Regions from separate parts of the Pontibacter sp. LHS1 genome, predicted to be linked through region 2. Evidence: riboswitches for the same ligand, from Rfam matches in the RefSeq annotation. Region 2 holds a riboswitch; each other region holds the start of a gene.
What was found. A riboswitch is a leader RNA that binds a small molecule or an ion and turns the genes downstream of it on or off. The one in region 2 is predicted to bind S-adenosylmethionine.

Region 1 (2,266 bases), on a different contig from region 2:
GTGCGGCTACTGCTCCAGCGACTTTTGCAGGTATAGCGCTTCGTTCTTGAAGCGCACCAGCGCCAGTGCGACGGCCTGCTCGTATAGCTGCGCCCTGTCGACCGCATTGTCGGTGAGCAGCCCGATGGCGCCGGATGCCTGCTTTGAGTTGGATTTGTTGAACACCAGATCGTCCGCTGCGCCCAGTTCCATCCCCTGCCCCACCAGGTCGGCTACAATACCCGGCAGGTAAAAAGAAGCGGATCTGGCCTTGCCTATACCTGTGGCCGACCGCACCACCACCCAGGCAAAAGCAGCCAGTTCTTCGTCGTGCGTCTCCACACCGCCTTCTATACCTATCCAGTAATCAGCCTCCGGATGTGCTGCTTGTGCATTGTGCACTCTGTTCAGGGCACCGGTCAGGGTCTCCTGGTCTGTCATGGGTTGATCGGCTACGCCAGAAGGCACCGACACAGGTATAGCCTCGAAGTGCACATCAGGAAACATTTTGCGGAAGCCCCCGAGGGCAGCTTCTACTTTGACGGGGTTGCGTGAAGAAACGACAATGGTTTGCTCAATTTTGCTCATCAGGTATATCAACTTGCTCGGCTACAAAGGAAGTGAAGCCACTGCAGAAGTAAAAACCATTCGGCAGAAATAGGCACAGGTATCACTAAAATCAATGTACCTACACTTTTTTTATCAATAATTTGGAATTGCAAAATTCAGCCCCCAACTTTGCATCCGTAAAGTCATAATACCTACACCGTATTTGATTTATAAAGAAGAAGGGAGAGAACAGGCTCTGTGAACTTCTAGCAACCAGTGAACCACACCAGGTGCTAATTCCTGCCTAAAGCATTTAGGGGATATAAATTTTTAAAAATGAAAATTTCAGCGAACATCCTTACTGGTTCAATTATCAACCGAAGCAATTCCACCTCATTCGGTTCATCATTTTCATTTGCTTTTCATACCTGTTGTTGCTGTTGTTGCTAAACCAGCTGCACAGGCTCCTACTACCTTAAATTTTAGGATTTAACACCTCCCTGGGCAGCACACAGGGATAGCTTCGCTCTATGCACCTGTTGCATGCCGGGCCCTGCTTTGTCATACCCATTTTCCCCGGGCATTACTTCCCTGTGTCTCCACCTATTCCTCACCTTGTCTGAGCAGGGTGCACTGTATCTTTTTGTAAACAATTTTTAATCTATACATACTTATGTCAGCATATTCATCAAACAGACCCATAGCTATTTTCCACGAACACCAGGAGTGGTTCCGTCCGCTGTTCAACGAGCTGGAAGCACGCGGTATACCCTATGAGCGCCAGGATGCGGCGGCCCATACTTATGATCTGGCTTCGCCGGAAGCGAGCTACAGTCTGGTTTTCAACCGCATGAGCCCGTCGGCTTACCTGCGCAACAACGAGCAGGGCATTTTCTATACCCTGAACCTGCTCGCGCACCTCGAGGCAAAAGGCGTGACCGTAATCAACGGCCACAAAGCCTTTCTCTACGAAACATCTAAAGCACTGCAGCTGACTTTGCTGGAAAAGCTGGGTCTGCCTTATCCAAAATCACGTGTGATCAACCACGCCTCACAGGCAGTGAAGGCCGCAGAAGGTCTGCGCTACCCGATTGTAGTGAAGGCCAATATTGGCGGCAGCGGTGCCGGTATTGTGCGTTACGATTCTCCTGAGGAACTGGCACTGGCCGTGACCACCGGTCAGGTACAGCTGGGCATTGACCACACCGCACTGGTGCAGGAGTTTATACCTGCCCGTGGCGGACATATTAACCGAGTAGAGACCTTGGGTGGCAAATACCTGTACGCCATCAAGGTATACACCTCCGGCGAGAGCTTCAACCTCTGCCCTGCCGACATCTGCCAGACCACATCGGGCAAAGAGCTGGTACGCAACGCCTGCGCTATTGATGCACCTAAGAATGGCATGCGCGTGGAAGCCTTCACACCGGAGCAGGAGGTAATCGATGCCATCGAGCGCATTGTGCAGGAGGCAGGTATAGACGTGGGCGGTATTGAATATACCATCGACGACCGCGACGGACAGATCTACTACTACGACGTGAACGCACTGTCGAACTTCGTGGCGGATGCCGTGAACGTGATTGGTTTTAACCCACATGTCCACCTGGTGGATTTCCTGGAGAAAAAGGCACAGCTTAAAAGAGAGGAGGTATAAGCATGCAATTCGGATATTGGTTACCTGTTTTCGGCGGCTGGCTACGCAACGTCGAAAACGAGAACATGGCCCCCAACTGGG
Region 2 (2,266 bases):
TGCGGTCCACCCGCAGCGAGAGTGTCTCCAAGCCCTGCAGCAGCAGGAAAGAGTTGAAGGGACTCAGTGCCGGGCCGAAGTCACGCAGGCCTTCTACCCGTGCTCTGATGGAGAAGGCGATGTTGCCAAAAGGTCCGTCGGTGCCGAAAACCTCCCAGAAGTTGAGTCCGTGGTAGCCCTCGGATGGCTCTGAAAACTGCGGAAACTTGCCATTGCCCCAGTTAAAATTACCACCATCCACAATCACACCGCCAATGCTGGTACCGTGGCCGCCGATCCATTTGGTGGCCGACTCCACTACCACATTGGCACCATGCTCGATTGGCCTGATCAGGTAACCGCCTGCCCCGAAGGTATTGTCCACCACCAGCGGAATATCATGTGCCTTAGCTACTGCAGCAATCGCATCAAAGTCAGGTATGTTGAAGCGCGGGTTGCCGATCGTCTCCACATAGATCGCTTTCGTGTTTTCGTCGATCAGCTGGGCATAGCTTTCCGGCTCGTCGCTGTCGGCGAAGCGTACTTCTATACCTAGCCTTTTAAAAGAGACTTTGAACTGGTTGTAAGTGCCGCCGTAGAGGTAGCTGGAGGACACGAAATTGTCGCCTGCCTGCAGGATATTGTTGAGCGCGATGAACTGCGCCGCCTGCCCGGAGGCTACCGCCACGGCCGCCACACCACCTTCCAAAGCGGCGATGCGCTTCTCAAAGACATCGGTGGTTGGGTTCATGATGCGGGTATAGATATTGCCAAACTCCTTCAGCGCAAACAGGTTGGCACCGTGCTCAGCATCTTTGAAAACATAAGAGGAAGTCTGGTAAATAGGCACGGCGCGGGAACGGGTGGTTGGATCGATTTCCTGGCCTGCGTGTAACTGAAGTGTCTCGAAATGAAGTGAATTAGACATAGTCGTGCTGTTTTAGATTTTGAAAAATATAGAATAGATTAGCTTGTTCTAAGACAAGAAGAAAGAGTTGGCTACAGGAGTCTGCTCACAGGCTATACCTGTGGCTCGACGTAGTTGCAGCAATACAATGGGAGATTGGTCGCGCTAGCAACAGCAGCGACAACACATGCACATGGGGCTACACATGACAGAAGCATGTGCAAAGGCATGAGAGTTCTGTGGCAGACTAACTGCCGAAAAAGAATGAAATAATTGCGTTGGCTTGGTTCCCTTTTCCATAACGTTATCAATTTATATGCTTCCGAACTTCCGGAATCAGGAATTAGCACCTTGCCTGAGGCTGGTTGCTAGCGCTTCACAGAGCCTGTCTCTCCACGCTTCTTTATAAATCGATACCCACAAAGGGATATCAGACTTGATGATGCAAACTTAGAGCAGCATTTCAAATAATCCAAATTTTTATTTCAAATTATTTTTATTTCACCGAATAAGGCAATTTTATAGAACTGCTTATCAGTGACTTATATACTTTATTATAACCACTACCTATACCTGTTGATTTACTGTCTTTGAATAAGTATAATTGCCTGCGCATAACAATACGAAGCTATACCTGTTGTGCTGCTAGAGACTATCTGACAGACCTGATGAAAATACTCCTGACCGGCGCAAACGGCTATATTGGCAAGCGACTCCTGCCCGCGTTGGTAGAGGCACAGCACGAGGTAGTTTGCCTTGTCCGGGATCCGAGGCGCTTTGAGATAGCAGACAGTCTGCAGGACAAGGTGCAGGTGGTCAAAGGAGACCTGCTCAAGCCGGATAGTTTACGCAACCTACCGCGCGATATCGAGGCTGCCTACTACCTGGTGCACTCCATGGGTTCCGGCTCTGCGGACTTCGAGGCGGCCGAAGAAGCATCGGCTGCGAATTTTGTCAGCTACCTCAACACGACCAGTGCCCAGCAAGTAATCTACCTCAGCGGCATTGCCAACGACACACATTTATCCAAACACCTAACTTCCCGCCGACAGGTAGAGGATGTGCTGGCGCAGGGCAAAGCATCGCTCACCGTACTGCGGGCGGCCATTATCATCGGGTCGGGCAGCGCTTCTTTCGAGATCATCCGCGACCTGGTGGAGAAGCTGCCGGTGATGGTGACACCCCGGTGGCTCAAGTCACGCTGCCAACCCATTGCCATACGTGATGTCATGTTTTACCTGACTGCCGTATTGGGTCGCGGGGACTGCTACGGCAAACGCTTTGAGATCGGCGGGCCCGAGGTGCTCACTTACAAGCAAATGCTGCTGCAACTGGCCAGGGTCCGAAACCTGAAACGGCGCATCTATACCTTGCCAGTGC
Region 3 (2,266 bases), on a different contig from region 2:
TGGATGTGCGTCTTCAGTTGTCGGGCGCCCAGCGCACAGTTAAAGCCCACGCTCAGGATAGGCGCATGCGATATCGAGTTCCAGAAAGCTTCCACTGTCTGCCCGGACAAGGTACGGCCGCTGGCGTCCGTGATCGTACCGGACACCATAATCGGCAGTTCTTTGCCACCGTCGTTTACATATTGCTGTATCGCAAAAAGGGCTGCTTTACAGTTGAGGGTATCAAACACAGTTTCCACCAATAGCAGATCAGCACCGCCTTCTACGAGACCACGCACCTGCTCGTAATAAGCCTCCACTAATTGGTCGAAGGTGATGGCGCGAAAACCTGGGTTGTTCACATCCGGGGAGAGCGAGGCCGTACGGTTGGTCGGGCCGATGGCGCCTGCTACGAAGCGCTTGTGCGCCGGGTCTTTAGCCTCGGCTTCGTCCGCTGCCTCACGTGCTATCCTTGCCGACTCGTAGTTAAGTTCATAAACTATGTGCTCCAGCTTATAATCCGCCATCGCAATGGTGGTACCGCTAAAGGTGTTGGTCTCGATGATGTCGGCGCCAGCTTCGAGGTACTCGGTATGAATGGCTTTGATTATATCCGGCCGGGTAATGGAGAGCAGGTCATTGTTGCCTTTCAGGTCGGATGGGTGATCCTTGAAACGCTCGCCACGGAAATCGGCTTCGGAGAGCTGGTAGCGCTGGATCATGGTGCCCATGGCGCCGTCGAGCACGAGTACGCGCTCCTGCAGCAAGGTATGGATCGGATGGTGTGATGTGGTCATGGTTGGTGTTCCCCCTCTTGGTTAAGTCTACATACGCGCTTATCAAGAAGGACACCCAAGGAAGGATATACTCTCTTATCTTTTCCCGGCCAAGGTATGGCTGAGAAGGGAATTAGCACCAAGCTGGTACAAGGTTGCTAAGACGTCATCGGGCCCTGTCCCTCGGTCTTTCTTGATAAGAATGCTGTAAAGATACACACTTATCCGAAAAAGGCAAATTTTTGTTGCGCGAGGACAGGATGAAATCGAGAATACATATGAAATCAGGCTTTACAGCCATGTATAAAAGGTATAAAAACAGAAAGGGACACTAAAAGTGTCCCTTTCCTAAAAGAGTTTAATTGTTTTCACTCTATAACTCTTTATAGCTTTTTATACGAAGCCATCATTGCGATAGTTACTAAAAACAAAAGGGCTACCGTTTGGCAGCCCTCTCTTCTCTTTAGTATCGGTCAGAATTAAGCCTCTGCTTCTACTTTAGGTACTACAGAAACGAATGAACGGTTCTTAACACCTTTTTTGAATTGAACTACACCGTCAACCATAGCGAACAGTGTGTGGTCTTTGCCCATACCCACATTCTTACCTGGGTGGTGTGCAGTACCTCTTTGTCTTACAATGATGTTACCAGCGATGATATCCTGGCCACCGTAAATCTTAACGCCAAGTCGTTTAGAATGCGACTCACGACCGTTGTTAGAACTACCAGCTCCTTTTTTGTGTGCCATTTTGTTTAACTATTTACTCAGGGCGATGAAACACCTGAAAAATTCAACGTTTAATTTCTTCTTACTGCTTATCCAATGCTCTCGATCAGGACCTTCGTGAAGTGCTGGCGGTGACCATTCTTCTTGCGGTATCCTTTTCTTCTCTTCTTTTTGAAAACGATCACTTTGTCGCCTTTCACGTTGCCAAGGATCTTTCCAACCACTTTAACACCGCTAACGAAAGGAGCACCTAAAGTAACAGTGCCGTTATCATCAGTAAGAAGAACATTGGTGAACTCCACGGCGTCACCATCATTGCCGGAAAGCTTGTTAGCGTAGATGAACCTTCCGGCCTCTACTTTGGTCTGTTGACCTGCGATTTCTACAATTGCGTACATCAGCTTCAATGTATGATTTAAAAAATTTTAAGTCTGCAAAATTAGCAGTCTAAAAATTAATATGCAAATCATTGTTCCTTAATTCCTTCTGTTTTTCCAGGCCTTATGCACAACCATGTGGATAACGATGTTGAAATCCACATCCCATAATTTTGCACCTTTCCAAAACCTTCATAACACACTAGTCTGCAAACCCTTACAGACAACTCCTCCGCCCCATGTTTTCCACAAACTGTGAAACTTTCCATCACAGTCCGCCACATTTAGCCTGAACACAAGTCTTGAATCTTGGATTTTACACCCCTAGAAACACACCCACTATCTCTTAACACTGCCGTCGCTTGCACTTTGCAGCACTCTGCAACGATTTAATATTGAATTACAT

Region 1: linked by a shared signal. The riboswitch ahead of AC5FXQ_RS18520 (ATP-grasp domain-containing protein) and the one ahead of AC5FXQ_RS00320 (O-acetylhomoserine aminocarboxypropyltransferase/cysteine synthase family protein) in region 2 are both predicted to bind S-adenosylmethionine.
Region 3: linked by a shared signal. The riboswitch ahead of metH (methionine synthase) and the one ahead of AC5FXQ_RS00320 (O-acetylhomoserine aminocarboxypropyltransferase/cysteine synthase family protein) in region 2 are both predicted to bind S-adenosylmethionine.

What each region holds. Positions count from the first base shown of each region.
Region 1 covers NZ_JBZYWF010000012.1:72,445-74,710, forward strand. The annotation lists gene yjjX (inosine/xanthosine triphosphatase) at 7-567, opposite strand; SAM riboswitch class I at 754-857, shown strand; gene AC5FXQ_RS18520 (ATP-grasp domain-containing protein) at 1,202-2,185, shown strand; gene AC5FXQ_RS18525 (LLM class flavin-dependent oxidoreductase) at 2,188-2,266, shown strand, end outside.
Region 2 covers NZ_JBZYWF010000001.1:79,627-81,892, forward strand. The annotation lists gene AC5FXQ_RS00320 (O-acetylhomoserine aminocarboxypropyltransferase/cysteine synthase family protein) at 1-907, opposite strand, end outside; SAM riboswitch class I at 1,196-1,298, opposite strand; gene AC5FXQ_RS00325 (SDR family oxidoreductase) at 1,555-2,266, shown strand, end outside.
Region 3 covers NZ_JBZYWF010000003.1:286,351-288,616, reverse strand. The annotation lists gene metH (methionine synthase) at 1-776, opposite strand, end outside; SAM riboswitch class I at 849-958, opposite strand; gene rpmA (50S ribosomal protein L27) at 1,235-1,504, opposite strand; gene rplU (50S ribosomal protein L21) at 1,573-1,881, opposite strand.